3 regions of the Bradyrhizobium sp. USDA 376 genome follow, and region 2 is predicted to be linked to each of the others. Evidence: predicted binding sites of a transcription regulator. Region 2 holds the regulator's gene; each other region holds the start of a gene.
The links. The regulator HrcA, encoded in region 2, represses chaperone genes, less so after heat shock. The targets are predictions, from matches to a motif close to GTTAGCACTCNCNNNNNGNGAGTGCTAAC.
Positions count from the first base shown of each region.

Region 1: ACVJ19_RS07000 (co-chaperone GroES) is a predicted target of HrcA. The motif match lies at 3,981-4,009, and genes of this name have one in related genera.
Region 3: ACVJ19_RS35750 (co-chaperone GroES) is a predicted target of HrcA. The motif match lies at 3,370-3,398, and genes of this name have one in related genera.

Region 1 covers NZ_JBSSGN010000001.1:1,498,950-1,505,583, forward strand. The annotation lists gene ACVJ19_RS06980 (DUF2076 domain-containing protein) at 49-873, shown strand; gene ACVJ19_RS06985 (L,D-transpeptidase family protein) at 1,185-1,985, opposite strand; gene ACVJ19_RS06990 (protein phosphatase CheZ) at 2,302-3,087, shown strand; gene ACVJ19_RS06995 (hypothetical protein) at 3,264-3,785, opposite strand; gene ACVJ19_RS07000 (co-chaperone GroES) at 4,101-4,397, shown strand; gene groL (chaperonin GroEL) at 4,516-6,147, shown strand; gene ACVJ19_RS07010 (hypothetical protein) at 6,348-6,634, shown strand, end outside.
Region 2 covers NZ_JBSSGN010000001.1:2,828,880-2,835,513, forward strand. The annotation lists gene hemW (radical SAM family heme chaperone HemW) at 1-13, opposite strand, end outside; gene rdgB (RdgB/HAM1 family non-canonical purine NTP pyrophosphatase) at 30-665, opposite strand; gene rph (ribonuclease PH) at 677-1,390, opposite strand; gene hrcA (heat-inducible transcriptional repressor HrcA) at 1,559-2,647, shown strand; gene grpE (nucleotide exchange factor GrpE) at 2,744-3,364, shown strand; gene pncA (bifunctional nicotinamidase/pyrazinamidase) at 3,513-4,235, opposite strand; gene ACVJ19_RS13350 (hypothetical protein) at 4,507-5,448, opposite strand; gene dnaK (molecular chaperone DnaK) at 5,842-6,634, shown strand, end outside.
Region 3 covers NZ_JBSSGN010000001.1:7,588,579-7,595,212, reverse strand. The annotation lists gene ltrA (group II intron reverse transcriptase/maturase) at 1-800, opposite strand, end outside; gene groL (chaperonin GroEL) at 1,327-2,967, opposite strand; gene ACVJ19_RS35750 (co-chaperone GroES) at 3,013-3,327, opposite strand; gene ACVJ19_RS35745 (usg protein) at 3,727-4,014, shown strand; gene ACVJ19_RS35740 (O-linked N-acetylglucosamine transferase, SPINDLY family protein) at 4,170-6,296, opposite strand; gene ACVJ19_RS35735 (cupin domain-containing protein) at 6,515-6,634, shown strand, end outside.

The DNA of each region.
Region 1 (6,634 bases), 1.3 Mb from region 2:
GAACCCTACATCTCCTGCGCGCTTGGTTTTGCGCGAAGGAGACAGATCATGACGCCGCAGGAACGCCAGCTCGTCGACGACCTTTTCGACCGGCTTTCAAAGCTGGAAAATGCACCGCGCGATCCGGACGCGACAGGCGCGATCTCCGACGGGCTGCGCAAGGCGCCCGGCGCGGTCTACGCACTGGTGCAGACCACACTGCTGCAGGACGAAGCGCTGAAGCGCGCCCATAACCGCATCCAGGAGCTGGAAGCGGCCCAAGCGCCCGAGCCCGCGCAGTCCGGCGGCTTCCTCGACACCATGCGCGACACGCTGTTCGGCGGCAGCCCGTCGCGGGGTTCGGTTCCGAACGTGCCGCCGCGCGAGCAGCGGCCGGTCTGGAACAGCGGCCAGGCGATGCAGCAGTCCCAGCCGGGCTATGGCCAGCCGCCTTACGCCCAGGGTCCGGGACAAGGTTATGGCGCCCCGCCGGTCGGCGGTGGCGGCGGCGGTTCGTTCCTCGGCACGGCGGCGGCAGCCGCGGCCGGCGTGGTCGGCGGCTCGCTGTTGCTCTCGAGCATCCGCGGCATGATGGGCGGCTCGCACCAGCAGGCCTTCGGCGACACCAACGCGCTCGGCGACCGCAGCGCTGGTGGAAGTCCTTGGGGCGGCGGCGATCAGTCCGGCGGCTCGCTCGCGCGCGATGCCGGCCTCAACGACATCGGATCGAACCGCGACTCCCGCCAAGATTCTCGTCAAGGCTTCGTCGACCAGGCGTCGAACGACCGCGACAACAACGACCAGAACTACGACGACGATCGCGACAACGACAACACGGACATGGCCGACGACAGCGATTTCGGCAATGACGACGGCGGCAGCGATTACGCGTGAGGCTGCTCTTCTCCCTCTCCCCGTTCTTACGGGGAGAGGGTCGGGGTGAGGGACTCTCTCCGCAAAATGAGTGAGAGTTGGACTCGCGGAGACTCCCCCTCACCCGGAATTCGCGCTGCGCTCGAATTCCGGCCTCTCCCCGCAAGCGGCAGGGCAATCGCATATGGCCAAAAATTCGGAGAAACCGACGGAAAACGAGGCGAACGTTCGCGATCCGATTCCACTTCGTTCACTTTCCGATTCCGTCGCGGGCTGCCCTCCAGTGTCATATGCGATTGCCCTGCCGCAAGCGGGGAGAGGCGAAGTCGAGATCACATTACCACGACCTTGGTGCCGACATTGACGCGGCCGTAGAGGTCGATGACGTCCTCATTGCGCATGCGGATGCAGCCGGAGGAGACGTTGGTGCCGATGGTCCAGGGCTCGTTGGAGCCGTGGATGCGGTAGAGCGTGGAGCCGAGATACATCGCGCGCGCGCCGAGCGGATTTTCCGGACCGCCTTCCATGTGCCTGGGCAGATCGGGCCGGCGCGCGATCATTTCCGCCGGCGGGGTCCAGTCCGGCCATTCGCGCTTGGCGGTGATCGACTTCACGCCGGACCAGGTGAAGCCGGGGCGGCCGACGCCGATGCCATAGCGCATCGCCTTGCCGTTGCCCTCGACGAGATAGAGGAACTTGTTCGGCGTATCGACCACGATCGTGCCGGCGCTTTCATTGCCGCTATAGTCAACGACCTGTTTCTCGAACTTCGGATCGAACGGACGCTGCCGCGGGTCGATCGCCTCTTGCTGCAGACCTGCACCCTGCATCTGCGGCTCGCCCATCGGCGGCAGGCGGCGCGGGTCGTAATAGCCCGGCTGCTGCTGATACACCGGCCGCTCGGGCGCATAGGCCGGACCGCGGCCCGGACCATCGCCGAACAGGAACTCGATGAAGCCGCCGCCCATGTTTGCATTGGAGGCGACGCGTACCGGCGCCGGCGGCACGCGCGGCTGATAGAGCACCGCCGGCGGATCGTTCGGCACCGTGTTGTCGAAGGCGGCGGCGCGATCCGCGCCGGCAATGAAGGTGCAAGCGCTGCCGAGCAGCGCAACAGACATTTTCTTGAACATCGACGTACTCTGTACTGTTTCGTCTAGATCACATGCGTCGTCCAGGGCCGGTGGCTGATCCGCGCCCGCGACGTGGTCAATAAAAAGCAAAAGCCGTTTTGTTTGGTAAACAGAAGCGGCGTTTCGATTCACCACGTCGCGAGCGGGCCTGCAATTTGGCGATCAGCGTTTATTTTCGATGAACGCCGCGCGACCATGGTTAATCGCTCCTTTGCGCGCCGTCGCGCGCAGCCGCAACGACAGTTCCTGCTGTGAACTTCGTGTTAAATCGCTTCTGCCTACAAAGACGCGTGAGTGAGGTGGGGGGAGTGTCCTGATGGCTGTTCACCGCAAGCGTTTTCGTGTCGAGGATATCGCCGGTGGCGAGATGCCCATTCTAGACGTAACTGAAGAGGCAGGGCCGATGCACAGCGAGATCATGGCCGAGCTGCGCGCGATCCGCGCCCAGATGGCGAAGGGCATCACGGCTGCCCCGCTGTCCGGCAGCGCCGCGATGGCGGCGATCGACGCGTCGACGGCGCATGAGCTGTCCGAAGCGCGCACCATGCTCGAGACCTACCGCGCGCAGATCGAGCAGTGCGAGAAGCTGAAGGTCGAGCTCGACCTCATCCACGACGCCATCGATCGCACCAAGCGCGAGATCGCGACCCTGCACGGCAAGAGCTTCGACGGCGGCGAGATGGCCAAGGTCAATGGCGAGCTCGGCGCGGTGGTCGGCGGCACCGAGCAGGCGACCCAGCAGATCCTCGAAGCCGCTGAATCGATCGACCAGGCAGCCAGCGCGATGTCCAAGGTGGACTCGGCCGATCAGCAGAAGCGGCTCGCCGACGACATCCAGGAACGCGTCATCTCGATCTTCGAAGCCTGCAACTTCCAGGACCTGACCGGCCAGCGCATCAGCAAGGTCATGACCACGATGAAGTTCATCGAGCAGCACATCAATGCGATGATGGAAATCTGGGGCGGCGTCGACGCGATCAAGGCCCATGTGCCGGCACCGGTCGATCAGCGCAGCGACGACGAGAAGCTCCTCAACGGCCCCAAGCTCGCCGGCGACGTCGGCCACGCCTCGCAGGACGACATCGACGCGCTGTTCGACTGAGCGCGAGAGATAGGGACAAAGCAAAACGCCGGCCCTTGGGGCCGGCGTTTTTGTTTTCCCAGGTTGTCATTCCGGGGCGGCCCGCAGGACCGAACCCGGAATCTCGAGATTCTCAGGTGCGCAAGTGCGCACCATAGTTCACGCTTCGCGTGCCCCGGAATGACAAAAGAGAAAAATCACGCCCTTGGCGCGCAGCGGACGTAGACCATGTTGCCGTAGCGGGTGGCGGCGTCCTTGTCGATGAAGCGGGTGATCAGGACGCGGCCGTCGAAGGAGACGATCTCGCGATCCTGGTCGCCGGGCGTGGGGCCGGCCGGGCCGATATAGTTCTTGCCGCTGGGCGAGCCCTTCAGCCGCAGCTCCTGCGGCGTCGCCTGGTCGGCCAGATGCATGATCACGCCGCCGGAGGAGCCGGCGGTGATCACGTAGGGATTCTTGCACTGGGACCTCGCCGCGGCCTCGGTGCGGGCACGATCGGCCGGGTTCTGGAACGAGGCGAGACCCCAGCGGCCGACGATCTCGTCGGAACGGATGGTCGCTGGCATTTCCGGACCGGTGCCGGGCTCCGCCTCCGGCGGCGGGGCCGACGAAGAGAAGGACGGCAGGCTCATGCCGCCGCCGCAGGCGCCAAGCAGCAGCGCCAGGCAAGAGGCAGCCGCCAGGTTGGCGACCGTGCGCGCGTGAGCTGAAATGATCATGGCATTCCCCCGAACAAGACCATGGCCGCACCCCTCCCGCAGCCAAGCGCAAAACCGCTGCCGGAGCAATGACGTCGTTTGACACGCCGGCGCCCCGAACAAGTTTCCAATGCCACCATCCTATATCCGCCTCACCAATCGCTTAACCACCTTTGCTTGACAGGATCGCGGCCAAGCCATATTCCCGGGCGCACTATTAGCACTCGGAAAGCCCGATTGCTAAGCGCGCCGTTCGATCCTCGGGACGAGGGGGAACGGAAGCGCCGCCCCACCCACTTCCACTACTTCCGAAGCGAGCCTCCAAAGGGAAACGTCATGGCTAAATCCAAATTTCGTCCGCTGCATGACCGTGTCGTGGTCAAACGTATCGACGCCGAGGAAAAGTCCAAGGGCGGCATCATCATTCCGGACACAGCCAAGGAAAAGCCGTCCCAGGGCGAGATTGTCGCCGTCGGCCCGGGCGGCCGCGACGAGACCGGCAAGCTGATTCCGATCGACCTCAAGGTCGGCGACCGCGTGCTGTTCGGCAAGTGGTCGGGCACCGAGGTTAAGATCGACAACGAAGAGCTCCTGATCATGAAGGAGTCGGACATCATGGGCGTTCTGGCCTAAGGCCATCCGCCTGAACGGCCGCTGAATGTCATGCCCGGATCGCGCGATCCGGGCATCCATCATTCCGCCGGCCATACCCCGAAACAAGACACAACACGAAACACGAGGGATTGCAGAAATGGCTGCCAAAGACGTCAAGTTTTCCGGAGAGGCGCGCGAACGCATGCTGCGCGGCGTCGACATTCTCGCCAACGCCGTCAAGGTGACGCTCGGCCCGAAGGGCCGCAACGTCGTCATCGAGAAGAGCTTCGGCGCACCCCGCATCACCAAGGACGGCGTCACCGTCGCCAAGGAGATCGAGCTCGAGGACAAGTTCGAGAACATGGGCGCCCAGATGGTGCGTGAGGTCGCCTCCAAGACCAACGACCTCGCCGGCGACGGCACCACCACCGCCACCGTGCTGGCCCAGGCCATCGTGCGCGAAGGCGCCAAGGCGGTTGCCGCCGGCATGAACCCGATGGACCTCAAGCGCGGCATCGACACCGCGGTTGCCGCCGTCATCAAGGACATCGAGAAACGCGCGAAGCCGGTCGCCGCCTCCTCCGAGGTCGCCCAGGTCGGCACCATCTCGGCCAACGGCGATGCCGCCATCGGCAAGATGATCGCGCAGGCGATGCAGAAGGTCGGCAACGAGGGCGTCATCACCGTCGAGGAGAACAAGTCGCTCGACACCGAGGTGGACATCGTCGAGGGCATGAAGTTCGACCGCGGCTATCTCAGCCCCTACTTCGTCACCAACGCCGAGAAGATGACCGCCGAGCTCGAGGACGCCTACATCCTCCTGCACGAGAAGAAGCTGTCGGGCCTGCAGGCCATGCTGCCGGTGCTCGAAGCCGTGGTGCAGTCGGGCAAGCCGCTCGTCATCATCGCCGAGGACGTCGAGGGCGAGGCGCTCGCCACCCTGGTCGTCAACCGCCTGCGCGGCGGCCTCAAGGTTGCCGCCGTCAAGGCGCCGGGCTTCGGTGACCGCCGCAAGGCCATGCTCGAGGACATCGCGATCCTCACCGGCGGCCAGCTGATCTCCGAGGAGCTCGGCATCAAGCTCGAGAACGTCACGGTGAAGATGCTCGGCCGCGCCAAGAAGGTGGTGATCGACAAGGAGAACACCACGATCGTCAACGGCGCCGGCAAGAAGCCCGATATCGAGGCCCGCGTCGGCCAGATCAAGGCGCAGATCGAGGAGACCACCTCCGACTACGACCGCGAGAAGCTGCAGGAGCGCCTCGCCAAGCTCGCCGGCGGCGTCGCGGTGATCCGCGTCGGCGGCGCCACCGAGATCGAGGTCAAGGAGAAGAAGGACCGCGTCGAGGACGCGCTCAACGCCACCCGCGCCGCGGTGCAGGAAGGCATCGTCCCCGGCGGCGGCGTCGCGCTGCTCCGCGCCAAGAAGGCGGTGGGCCGTCTGTCCAACGCCAATGACGACGTCCAGGCCGGCATCAACATCGTGCTGAAGGCGCTGGAAGCCCCGATCCGCCAGATCTCCGAGAACGCCGGCGTGGAAGGCTCGATCGTGGTCGGCAAGATCCTGGAGAACAAGTCCGAGACCTTCGGCTTCGACGCCCAGAACGAGGACTATGTCGACATGGTCGAGAAGGGCATCATCGACCCCGCCAAGGTGGTGCGCACCGCGCTGCAGGACGCCTCCTCCGTGGCCGGCCTCCTGGTGACCACCGAAGCCATGGTCGCCGAGCTGCCGAAGAAGGAAGCTCCGCCCGCCATGCCCGCAGGCGGCGGCATGGGCGGCTTCTAAGCCCTTCCTCATCTTACAGCATTGCGAAGGCCGCCTCCGGGCGGCCTTCTTTTTTGCCGACCCTGCCCCGCCGCTTTCCGATTCAACCGGCGGCCAAAACCCACTACGGTGGCGCCGATTCTGATTGTTTGGGCATGATCCTCTCGGAAAACCGCTTCACACTTTTCCGGATCATGCCCCACTGCCCGAGGATTTCGTCGATGCGCGCGCTCCTGGTTTGTTCGACTGCCCTTCTGGCGGCTCTGCTCGCCGTCTCGCCCGAAACCGCCTCCGCCCAGATGAAACTGTCGCCCAAGGCCACGGCGCCGGGCGGAACCGAGACGCGCTATTTCACCTCGATCGACGGGCTGATGGACGGCAATGCCGACGTGATCCTGAAGGAGACGCGGCAGGGCAAGACGGTGACGGCCGCCGTGCTCGACGTCTGTTACCCGGTCGCGAAGAACTCCGAGCGCAAGGACCGCTTCGTCGTCAATCTCCAGGTCGC
Region 2 (6,634 bases):
AACCGGTATCCACTTCGCTCGAAAACGCTCTAGCGCGGCTCAAGGCAGATCTCCGCCAGTTTCACGAAGGCGCGGGCGCGGTGCGACAGGCCAAGGCCGAGCGGCGGCAGGCCATGCTTCTCGATGCTTTCCATCTCGCCGAAGGTGCGGCTGTGGCCATCGGGCAGGAACATCGGGTCGTAGCCGAAGCCGGCGGTGCCGCGCGGCGGCCAGACCAGCGTGCCGTCGACGCGCGCCTCGACCTCTTCGAGATGATCGTCGGGCCAGGCCACGCAGAGCGCGGAGACGAAATGCGCGGTGCGCTTTGCAGGTGTGGCCGCACCGCGTTCCTGCAACAGCCGCTCGATCTGGGCCATCGCCGCGTTGAAATCCTTCGCTGGACCGGCCCAGCGCGCGCTGTAAATACCCGGCGCGCCGTCGAGCGCGTCGACGACGATACCGGAATCGTCGGCGAAGGACGGAAGCTTCGTCGCCTTCGCCGCCGCGATCGCCTTGATCGCGGCATTGCTGCGGAAGTCGTTGCCGGTTTCCTCGGGCTCGTCCAGGCCGAGCGCACCTGCCGACACCGCCTCGATCCCGTACGGCGCGAGCAGTTCCTTCATCTCGGCGAGCTTGCCGGGATTGTGGGTGGCGATGACGAGCTGTCCGGTGATTCGGCGGTGCATGGGCCTATTGACTACGCCACAGCCAGTTTCTGCAAGTCCACGAGACGCGCGACGCCCTTGCGCGCCAGCGCCATCAGCGCCAGGAACTCGGTTTCCGTGAACGGCTCGCGTTCCGCGGTGCCCTGCACCTCGATGATGCGACCATCGCCGGTCATGACGAAATTGGCGTCGGTCTCGGCCTCTGAGTCCTCGGCATAGTCGAGATCGAGCACCGGCGTGCCGTTGTAAATGCCGCAGGAGATCGCGGCGACGTTGTCGCGCAGCACGTTGGCCTTGATCATGTTGCGCGCCTTCATCCAGTTGATGCAATCGGCGAGCGCGACCCAGGCGCCGGTGATCGAGGCCGTGCGGGTGCCGCCGTCGGCCTGGAGCACGTCGCAATCGACCGTGATCTGGCGCTCGCCGAGGGCTTCGAGATCGACGATGGTGCGCAAGGAGCGGCCGATCAGGCGCTGGATCTCGACGGTGCGGCCGCTCTGCTTGCCGGCGGAGGCCTCGCGGCGGGTGCGTTCGGAGGTCGCGCGCGGCAGCATGCCGTATTCGGCGGTGACCCAGCCGCGGCCCTGGCCCTTGAGCCATGGCGGCAGGCGGTCTTCCAGCGTGGCGGTGACCAGCACGTGGGTGTCGCCGAACTTCACCAGGCACGAGCCTTCCGCATATTTGACCACGCCGCGCTCCAGCGTCACGGGGCGCAATTCGTCGGGCGCACGGCGGCTTGGCCGCATGGAAAATCCTCCAAAACTCACGGGAATAGGCTGTTCGCGGTGCTTGTAGGTGGGGTGAGGGTGAGCAGCAAGGCTTTTTCACCCCCGGTTTTCCACCCCGCAAACGCCACGCTTGTCAGAACCGTCCCGGATGGACAAATTATCAGTATCTGAGAGGAGTTACCGTCTGTGGCCCATCACGATCCGATCCATCTGATCGCGCCGCGCGCAGGCCTCGCCCAGCTCAACGAGCGTTCCCGCGACATCTTTCGTCAAATTGTCGAAAGCTATCTCGCGACCGGTGAGCCGGTCGGCTCGCGCAACATTTCCCGCCTGATCGCCATGCCGCTGTCGCCGGCCTCGGTCCGCAACGTCATGGCCGATCTGGAACAGCTCGGCCTGATCTATGCCCCGCACACCTCGGCGGGCCGGCTGCCGACGGAACTCGGCCTGCGCTTCTTCGTCGACGCCCTGATGCAGGTCGGCGATCTCAACGAGGCCGAACGGCAGTCGATTCAGGGCCAGCTTGCCACGGTCGGCCAGGCCCAGTCGGTCGAGGCGGCGCTGGACCAGGCGCTGACGCGGCTGTCCGGCCTGACCCGCGCCGCGGCGGTGGTTTTGACGCCGAAATCCAATGCGCGGCTCAAGCACATCGAATTCGTCCGCCTGGAACCGGAAAAAGCGCTGGTGATCCTGGTCGGCGAGGACGGCCAGGTCGAAAACCGCGTGCTGTCGCTGCCGCCGGGAGTTCCATCGTCCGCAATCACCGAAGCCGGCAATTTCCTCAATGCCCGGATTCGCGGCCGGACCCTGGCCGAGGCGCGGCTTGAGCTCGAAACCGCGCTCGGGGAGGCCCGAGCGGAGCTCGATCAGCTGACCCAGAAGGTGATTTCCGCCGGCATCGCCAGCTGGTCCGGCGGCGAAAACGATGACCGCCAGCTCATCGTCCGCGGCCACGCCAACCTGCTGGAGGATCTGCACGCGCTGGAGGATCTGGAGCGGGTGCGCCTGTTGTTCGACGACCTCGAGACCAAGCGCGGCGTGATCGACCTTTTGGGGCGCGCCGAAACCGCCGAGGGCGTGCGGATCTTCATCGGCTCCGAGAACAAGCTGTTCTCGCTGTCGGGGTCCTCCACCATCATCTCGCCCTATCGGGATGCCGCCGGCCACATCGTCGGCGTTCTCGGCGTGATCGGGCCGACACGGCTGAATTATGCCCGCGTGATCCCGACCGTGGACTATGCCGCCCGTATCGTCAGCCGCCTGCTGGGGGGCTGACCGGCATTTGCGCCGATCACGGGCGCTTGATTTTCGTGAGCTTAGGCACGATATCCGGGCCAACAATCCCTGGAAACGAGTTCGAGATTAGAGCCGATGACCGATCAAGACCGGCAACCCGAAGACACGACTGCAGCGACCGGCGAGCCCGTGGTGTCAAAACCCTACATCATGCCCGACGATCCCGAGCCCGGCTCGGTCGAAATGTTGCAGAAGGAAGCCGCCGAGGCGCGCGACCGCATGCTGCGGACGCTGGCCGAGATGGAGAATCTGCGCAAGCGCACCACCAAGGAGGTCGCTGACGCCCGCCTCTACGGCATCACCGGCTTTGCCCGCGACGTGCTCGACATCGCCGACAATCTCCAGCGTGCGCTCGATGCCGTTCCGGCCGAAGCGCGTGCCGCGGCCGATCCCGGCCTGATCTCGCTGATCGAGGGCGTCGAGCTCACCGAGCGCGCGCTGCTCAATGCGCTGGAAAAGCACGGCGTGAAGAAGCTCGATCCGCTGGGCCAGAAGTTCGACCCGAACTTCCACCAGGCGATGTACGAAGTGCCTGATGCGTCGGTGCCGTCGGGCACCGTGGTGCAGATCATGCAGGCCGGCTACACCATCGGCGACCGCGTGCTGCGTCCGGCCCTGGTTGGTGTCGCCAAGGGCGGCGCGAAGGCCGCGCCCGCGGCGAACAACAACAACGAGCAGAGCGGCGCGGCAAACTGAGTCTCAGACCCTCATGGTGAGGAGCCGCGCCCTTGCGCGGCGTCTCGAACCATGCAGGCCCGGCTCTGGCAGCTCGGCCTTCATCCTTCGAGACGCGCGCGAAGAAGCGCGCTCCTCAGGATGAGGGTCTTGCAGTGTTGCGCGCTGCTTACGCGCTCACCGCGATATCGCTCGACTGAATCCGCTTCACGCCGGCCTTGGCCATGTCGGCCCAGGCCTTTGCCAGCGAGCCCTGGGTGTCGATGCCGCGGCAGGCGTCTTCCACCACATAGACTTCGAAGCCTGCCTTGCGTGCGTCGAGCGCGGTCCAGGCGACGCAGAAATCTGTCGCCAGGCCAGCGACGAAGACGCGCTTGATCTTGCGGCCCTTCAGATAGCCGGCGAGCCCGGTCGAGGTCTTGCCGTCGGCTTCGAGGAAGGCTGAGTAGCTGTCGACGTCCTTGTGAAAACCCTTGCGGATGATGAGCTCGGCGTGCGGGATCGACAGGTCCTTCGACAGCGCCGCGCCATCGGTGCCCTGCACGCAATGATCCGGCCACAGCACCTGCTTGCCGTAAGGCAGGTCGATGGTCTCGAACGGCTTCTTGCCGGCGTGGACCGACGCAAACGAAACGTGGCCGGGCGTGTGCCAGTCCTGCGTCATCACCACGTTCGCAAACGCCTTCGCCATCTTGTTGATGACCGGCACCACCTGCTCGCCTTCCTTCACCGCGAGACTGCCGCCGGGCAGGAAGCAGTTCTGCACGTCGATCACGAGCAGCACGGATGCATCGTCCGGCTTGATCGATGCCGCCGCAAGCAGCGTGGTTGGCGCCAGCGTCGCGAGCGCCGTCGTCCCAAGCATTGCCAAGACCTGTCGCCGATCCAGCATCGTTCGTCTCCCCTCCAGGATGATCCAACCGGGGAAGCCTAGTTCCGTTCGTATACGAACAGAAGCCCGAAAATGCAGCCGGTATTGGCGAGGGGTTGGGCTCTCGCGGCGTGCTCGGTGCACCTCTCCCGCCTGCGGGAGAGGTCGCTGCGCTCGCAGAGCGCGGCGGGTGAGGGCTTTCTCCTCTTGGGGGTTCTCGCTTGCGGAGAGACCCTCTCCCCAACCCTCCCCCGCAAGCGGGGGAGGGAGCGCATCTCGTGCGTGGATGCGCTTACCCCTTCGGCTGGATCCCGTCGCGCACGGCGCGGAAGCGGGTGAAGGCGGCTTGCCACTGGTCGCGCGGGGCGCTGGCGATGATGCGCAGCGAGGCGCCGCCGCTCGAGAAGCGGATCCACTGCACCACGGTCACCGGCGTCTTGTCCTTGCCGCTGACGCCGTCGATCCGGGTCTCAAAACCCTGCTGGCCGTTGATGCGGATCGGCTCCGACATGGTGACGCGGGATTCGCGCACGCCGGGGATCTGGAGCGCGGCCTCCTGGGCGAAGCGGGCGCGATCGTCGGCCTGCTGCGGGGTGGCGCCGATCAGGCCCAGGATCATGAACGGCTTCGACTCATAGCCTGCGCTCTCGTTGCCGTCGGCCAGGATGATGCTGGAGCCCGGCGCCAGCGTGCGGATGTCCTTGAAGTCGGCGAGATCGGTGATCTTGAACGGCATCAGCGCGATCTGCTCTTCGGCCGAGACCTGCTTGCGGGTCGTGGCGCTCGCAAACATCTGGCGCACCGCCTCGTCGGTGTAGATCTTGGTCGCGTTCTCCGGGATCTGCACCGCGACATAGCCGGAGAAGCCGGCGCCGGGCACGATCATCGAATAGCGCTTCACCGGGGTATCGCCGGCCTTGCCGCTCTCGGTGGTGAAATAGGCAAGCCCCGCGGGGGTCTCGATCTTGTCCTGCTTGACCCCGCCGGCTCCGGCCGGATTGGAATTGAAGGCGCTCACGACCTCGCCATAGGCCGCCGGCGGCAGCTCGGTGATCAGCACCTTGACGCTGCCGTCCTCGCTCTCGAAGCCCGGAAAGGTTTTTGCCGTGCTGAGGCCGACCAGAGGCGCCATGCCGAGGCGCAGGCCGGGCGGGAAGACGGCGTCGGCAGCCAGGGCCGGGAGCGCGGAGGCAACGAGGACGGCGAGCGCGGCGAGGGGGTGGATCAGCTTCATGGGCACTCTGATTGGTTCACATTGAGGCCGTTCGATGGTCGCCCACCGGGCCGCATTGTCGCGCGACGCAGCCTTGGCACGGCTGTCGGCCGGCCCGCTTTTAGCGGGTTTGGCCCTGCCGCAACAGGGTGTGGCGGATCACGGCGGCGGGGGTGGCGGATCGCCGGACCTGTTAATATTTCCTCACCCGCAAGGGCGGTTGAGCCCGGATATGAGCTCCCAAAACCCAATGTTTTCACGGCCGAAACGTTGCTTCGGTCCTTGCGGCCCCCTCCCCCCCTCCTATATGAGCCTCAATCATCGCAATATCGCGGATGTTTGATCTTAGGGGGTTTCGGTTCGGGTGCCTTCTGGGCCCAGCCAACCTGCTGCAAAAAGAAGGATATCAGGACCATGGGAAAGGTCATTGGGATCGACCTCGGCACCACGAACTCGTGCGTCGCCGTGATGGATGGCAAAAACGCCAAAGTCATCGAGAATTCCGAAGGCATGCGCACGACGCCTTCGATCGTCGCCGTGACGGACGACGGTGAGCGCCTCGTCGGCCAGCCAGCCAAGCGCCAGGCCGTTACCAATCCCGAGCGTACGTTCTTCGCAGTGAAGCGCCTCATTGGCCGCCGCTACGACGACCCGATGGTCGAGAAGGACAAGAAGCTCGTTCCGTACAAGATCGTGAAGGCTTCCAACGGCGATGCCTGGGTCGAGGCCGACGGCCAGACCTACTCGCCCTCGCAGGTCTCGGCGTTCATCCTGCAGAAGATGAAGGAGACCGCGGAAGCCCATCTCGGCCAGAAGGTCGACCAGGCCGTCATCACCGTTCCCGCCTACTTCAACGACGCCCAGCGCCAGGCCACCAAGGACGCCGGCAAGATCGCGGGCCTTGAAGTGCTGCGCATCATCAACGAGCCGACCGCGGCCGCGCTCGCCTATGGCCTCGACAAGACCAAGGCCGGCACGATCGCCGTGTACGACCTCGGCGGCGGCACCTTCGATATCTCCATTCTCGAAATCGGCGACGGCGTGTTCGAGGTGAAGTCGACCAACGGCGACACCTTCCTCGGCGGCGAGGATTTCGACATGCGCCTCGTGGGTTATCTGGCCGACGAGTTCCAGAAGGAGCAGGGCATCAACCTGCGCAACGACAAGCTCGCCTTGCAGCGCCTGAAGGAAGCCGCTGAAAAGGCCA
Region 3 (6,634 bases), 4.8 Mb from region 2:
CAGTCGTCGGCGTAACGCACGAAGCGGTGGCCGCGCTTCTCCAGTTCCTTGTCCAGCACATCCAGCATCAGGTTCGACAACAGCGGCGAGAGCGGACCGCCCTGCGGCGTGCCCTCTTCCGTCGGACTGACCAGCCCTCCTTCCAACACACCCGCATTCAGGAAGGCGCGGATGAGCTTCAGGATGCGCTTGTCAGCAACCCGCTTGGCAACCAGTCCCATCAGGATGTCGTGGTTGACCCGGTCAAAGAACTTCTCCAGGTCGATGTCCACCACGATGCTGTGGCCGGCCGCAATGTACGCCTGCGCCCGTTCCACCGCCCGATGTGCCGAGCGCCCCGGCCGAAAGCCGAAGCTCGTCTCGGCGAACGTCCTATCCCAATCCGCCTGCAGCACCTGCATCACCGCCTGCTGGATCAAGCGGTCGAGCACCGTCGGAATGCCGAGCGGCCGCAGGCCGCCCGACGCCTTCGGTATCTCCACCCGCCGCACCGGCTGTGGCTTGTAGGTGCCGTCAAGCAACTGGGCTCGGATCGCAGGCCAGTGCTCCTTCAGGTGGGCTGACAGCTCGCCGACGGTCATCCCGTCGACGCCCGCCGCGCCCTTGTTGCGCTTTACTTGCGCCAACGCTGCCTTCAGATTCTCACTCTCGACAACGTCTTCCATCGACGGTCCTGCGACCGCCGGGCGTTCGAGACAGACTTCCGCCGCACGCGCTTCAGGCTCTCGGGCGCCGGCGCTTCGGGCTTCACCCTCCGCTCCGGGGCTCAAGTTCAGCTCGACCTGATTCTTCTGCCGCATGGCTCGCACGAGATCGCCGCTCTACTGACCACTTCCACCGTTCAGGCCTTCAGCGGCGCGCTGCCGCCTACTGCGCCCTCGGCTGACTTCTGCGCTGCGGTCAGGCCGTCTTGCGACGGTCTCAGTCTCGTTGCCGAGACACAGCGCAGACCTCCCGAGGTAAGACCGACCGCCTTCACCGCACGCCCGCCGAATTTACCACCCCGACCTTTGATGACCTTGGACTTCGCGATCAATTGCTCGCTCGTCCGGCCGGGTAGGCCTCGTTATCCGGTGTTTGTCCATCGGGCCGCGGCTTTGCTCCACGCTTTCTTCAGACCCCACCTCACGATGACGCCCTTGCGCTTCGCTAATCCTTCGCCGCCATCAGGCTGGATAGAGGACTTCCACCTCCAAGCTGTCGCTCATACTCGGCACACAACAAAAACCCCGGCATCGCTGCCGGGGTTTCGTAGTCGTTGAACGAGATCCCGGATCTGCGGTGCACCGCTTTGCGCTGCACCGCGTCCGGGACGACTTCGTCGCCTTAGAAGTCCATGCCGCCCATGCCGCCGCCCGGGGGCATCGCCGGACCGGCGCCGCCCTTCTTGGGCAGCTCGGCGACCATGGCTTCCGTGGTGATCAGGAGCGCGGCCACCGAGGCTGCGTTCTGGATCGCGGTGCGGACCACCTTGGTCGGGTCGATGATGCCCTTCTTGACGAGGTCGGCATATTCGCCGGTCTGGGAGTCGAAGCCGTAATTGTAGGCCTTGTTCTCCAGGATCTTGCCGACGATCACCGAGCCGTCTTCACCGGCGTTGATCGCGATCTGGCGAGCGGGAGCCGACAGCGCCTTGCGCACGATCTCGACGCCGGTCTTCTGGTCGTCGTTCTTGGTGCGCAGGCCCTTGAGCTGCTCGGAAGCACGGAGCAGGGCGACGCCGCCGCCCGGGACGATGCCTTCCTCGACAGCCGCGCGGGTCGCATGCATCGCGTCATCAACGCGATCCTTGCGCTCCTTCACCTCGACCTCGGTCGCGCCGCCGACGCGGATCACCGCGACGCCGCCCGCGAGCTTGGCGAGACGCTCCTGGAGCTTCTCACGGTCGTAGTCCGAGGTGGTCTCCTCGATCTGCGCCTTGATCTGGGCCACGCGCGCCTCGATGTCGGCCTTCTTGCCGGCGCCGTTGACGATCGTGGTGTTCTCCTTGTCGATCATCACCTTCTTGGCGCGACCGAGCATGTTGAGCGTGACGTTCTCGAGCTTGATGCCGAGATCTTCCGAGATCGCCTGGCCACCGGTCAGGATCGCGATGTCCTGCAGCATGGCCTTGCGGCGATCGCCGAAGCCCGGAGCCTTGACGGCCGCGACCTTCAGGCCGCCGCGCAGGCGGTTCACGACGAGGGTCGCGAGGGCTTCGCCTTCGACGTCCTCGGCGACGATGACCAGCGGCTTGCCGGTCTGCACCACGGCCTCGAGCAGCGGCAGCAGCTCGTTCAGCGAGGAGAGCTTCTTCTCGTTGATGAGGATGTAGGCGTCGTCCATCTCAACGCGCATCTTGTCGGCGTTGGTGACGAAGTAGGGCGAGATGTAGCCGCGGTCGAACTGCATGCCCTCGACGACGTCGAGCTCTGTCTCGAGCGACTTGGCTTCCTCGACGGTGATGACACCCTCGTTGCCGACCTTCTTCATGGCGTCGGAGAGGAACTTGCCGATCTCGGCGTCGCCGTTGGCCGAGATGGTGCCGACCTGGGCGATCTCCTCGTTCGAGGTGACCTTCTTGGAGTTCTTCTGCAGGTCCGCAACGACGGCCTCGACCGCGAGGTCGATACCGCGCTTGAGGTCCATCGGGTTCATGCCGGCGGCAACCGACTTGGCGCCTTCCTTCACGATCGCGGCCGCGAGCACGGTCGCGGTGGTGGTGCCGTCGCCGGCCGCGTCAGCGGACTTGGAGGCGACTTCGCGCACCATCTGGGCGCCCATGTTCTCGAACTTGTCCTCGAGCTCGATCTCCTTGGCGACGGTGACGCCGTCCTTGGTGATGCGGGGAGCGCCGAACGACTTGTCGAGCACGACGTTGCGGCCCTTCGGACCGAGCGTGACCTTCACCGCATTGGCGAGGATGTCGACGCCGCGCAGCATCTTGTCGCGCGCTTCAACCGAGAATTTGACTTCTTTGGCTGCCATCTGGAATTTTCCTTGAGATGTTTGACTGGAGGGAGAGAGGGGCTCTTAGGCCGCCTTCTTCTTGGAAGCGGGGACGTCGAGGACGCCCATGATGTCGCTTTCCTTCATGATCAAGAGATCGACGCCGTCGATCTTGACCTCGGTGCCGGACCACTTGCCGAACAGCACGCGGTCGCCGACCTGCAGGTCGATCGGGATCAGCTTGCCGGCTTCGTCGCGGCCGCCAGGGCCAACGGCGACGACTTCACCCTGGGAGGGCTTTTCCTTGGCAGTGTCGGGAATGATGATGCCGCCAGCGGTCTTCTCTTCTGCGTCGATGCGCTTGACCACGACGCGGTCGTGAAGCGGACGGAATTTCATGCAGTCCTCCTAAGTAGTTGCACGATATGGGAATTTTTTGGCGTTAGCAGTCTGTGCCCGCGAGTGCTAGCACGAGCGAGGTTGAAATAGGACAGGAATTTTGCGGGGGCAAGGGCTTCTAGCAGAAAAATCAGCACCCGGAAGCCTGGACTGCCAGAATCTCTTTTCCATCGTTAACCAGCCTCGGAGGCCTCTTCGAGGCCCCCTGGGGGACCGTATTAGCACGGGGGCATGTCTGCTGCTAACGCATTGAATTTCAACAGCTTGTTAAACTTTTGGGCTTGAGATGGGTTGTCAGTTTGCGTCACATTTCTCTCATGTGAGCGCATCGTTTCCGGGTGGCTCCCGGGGCACGGATCAAGCCACCCCCTGTATGCGCTCCTGCAAAGGAGGTTTGGCATGGGACTGCGCGTTGGGGGCGTTTCCGAGGACTTCCGGAAACAGATGCTGGGCTACGGGCTGACGACGGCACAAATTCTCTACCGGATGCCGGATCATCCCTCGCTGCTCCAGACCTATGTCTGGCAGAACTACGACATGTTTCCGAAATTCCCGGCGCTGACCGACTTCCTGGCCTTCTGGCAGGAGAAGCTCGACGGTCCGCTCCATTCCGTCACCGTGGCGCATTCCAAGCTGATCAAGCCGGCCGAGTTGCGCGCCATCGACGGCGTGTTCCGGCTGCATTGAGGGCGAGCACCGGTCTCGTAGGGTGGGCAAAGGCGCGGCTTGCGCGCCGTGCCCACCATCTCTCCGCGATCGCATCCGGCATGGTGGGCACGCTTCCGCCTTCGCTCTTCGAGCTACGGCGGACAAGTCGCTTTGCTCACCCTACAAACACGCGATCAGACGCCGCCGCTGCAATAGCGCTTCCACATCGCGCGATAGGCCTCGTCCACCGCTTGCGCGTAGGCGACCGGGTTGCAGGCGGCCGCAGCCCTGACCTGTCCAGGCAGTTCGCGGCGCAACTTGTCGAGATCACCGAGCTCAGCCGCGCGGTTCACCGCGATGTCGACATAGGCCTCCTCGCTATCCGTAACCCAGTCCGGCAGGCCAAGCGCGGAGAGGATGGACCCGGCCGCACGGCTGGGCAGACTGTTCCCGAGCTTCGCCACCACGGGGACGCCCATCTGCAAGGCCTCCAATGTGCTGACGCCGCCATTCTGCGGGAACGGGTCGAGGGCAATATCGACGCGATTGAACGCCGCCAGATGATCGACGCGCAAGGTGGTTCCGAGCAGATCGACGCGTTCGGCCGGCACGCCGCAAGTTGCAAGCCGTGCCAGCAGATTGTCGCGGACCAGTTGATCGTCCAGCGCAACATCCTTGATCAGCAGTCGTGACCCCGGCACCCGCTCGAGAATCCTGGACCAGGCTTGCGCGGCCTGGTCCGAAATCTTGCTGATGCGGTTGAAGACACCGAAGGTGACGAAGCCGTTCGAGATCGCCGGCGTCGACGCCCGCGCAAGCTCGATCGGCAGCGGCTCCAGCGTCACAAAGCACGGCAGATCGACGACGGTCTCCGCAAACAGATGCCGGACCGCGGGAGGAATCGCGACCGGGTCCGAGAACAGATAATCGATCGTCGGCAGCCCGGTGCCGGTGCCGTGACCCCAGCCATGGGCCTGGATCGGCGCCGGCTTGCGCGCAAACACGCTGAGGCGGTTTCCCTTGGTATGGCCGGACAGATCGATCAGGATATCGACGCCATCGGCGCGGATCTCGGCGGCGAGGCGATCGTCGCTCCATTGCGAGGCGTCGCGCCAGCGATCGGCGATCTTGCGAAATTCGTCGGTCGCCGCATCCACTTTCGACGAACAGGAGTAGCACACGACCTCAAACTGTGCCCGGTCATGGTATTGCAGGACCGGCTTGAATATGAACGCGGCCGAATGCGCGTTGAAGTCCGACGAGACATAGCCAAGCACCAGAGGGCGATCCGGATCGCGGCTGTTGTCGTGCGGCCTCGCCGATTCTGAAGCGAACGTCGCGCCGATCCGCTCCCACCATACCTGCCGCGCTTCCTGATGCTGCTCGACGCTGGCATCGGCCACGAAGTCGAGCGTGAATATCTTGTTGGAGATCGCGCTCGGGAAGTCAGGCTCGATCTCGAGGGCTCTGTCGTAACTGGCCAGAGCTTCGTCGACCCGGCCAAGTCCGGAGAGACAAATGCCCCGTACCAGGTGAGCTTGAACGGCTTCGGGATCGACCGCGATCGCTTTCTCGCTATCGTGCAATGCTTCGGCCACTCGCTGGATCTGGAGCCAGACACTGGCGCGCCCGAGCCACCCGTTCATGTCGTCAGGCGCCAGGGCGATTGCCTGATTGCAATCCGCCATGGCTTCGTCAAATCGCAGAAGTTCCTGCAATGCGATGGCGCGGTTCGCCAGCGCCGAGGCATAGTCGGGCTTGATCGACAGCGCGCGGTTCAGGCTTGCGATGGCCTCGTCATAATTGCGCAGACGGCAGAGCACCCAACCCCGGCCGTTGTGGGCTTCGGCAAGGTTTCCGTCGATTGCGAGCGCCTTGTCGTAGCACTCGAGCGCTTGCTGAAGATCGAGGGTTACGCTCGCGTTGCCGAGATTGGACAGGGCTACGGCGTAGTTGGGGCGCAAGGCGAGGGCCCTTCGATAGCTCTCGCAAGCCTCATCGTGACGTCGCAGCTTGTTCAGCGCGATGCCTCGGCTCATGTGAGCGTCGGCAGATTGCGGATCCACGGCAACCGCCCGGCTCAGCAGAATTTCGGCTTCCTGATAGTTCTTGGTATCAGACTCCAAGCTGCCGAGCATATGCAGCGCGATGAACTGGTTGGGCGCGAGCTGCAGGACCCGGCGATAGCCAGCCCGGGCCTCGGGGACAAGCCCTTGCTTGTGCAATTGGAGGGCCAGCCCGAGCAATGGCAGCACCTCGGCTTTCTGCCGCTTCTGAAGCCGGGCATTTTGAAATGCGCGCTGACCTACGCTGTTGCTCATGAATCAATCCCCCAGAATCTCTTGCGGGAGATTAGGTCGGCGGGGGAACGAATACGAGACGACGGCCGCTCGCCACGACAGCTTCGGACAAGCTACGAGCGAGCGGGGCATCGCGCTTGCTGGCCCAAGCCCGCAATTGCTGCCCGGTCCAGGACTGGCTAGTCTGCCGTCGGGTTGTCCCCGTCCGGCGGGCGCGGCTCAGATCAGGGAGGTAGACAATGGCGAGGCAAAAGGCATCAAGACCCGCAACCAAGGCTGCCGTGAAGAAGCGGAGTGGCACCAAGACTGCGGCGCGATCCCCGGCGCGCAAGGCGGTGAAGGCAAAGGCGCGCACGGCC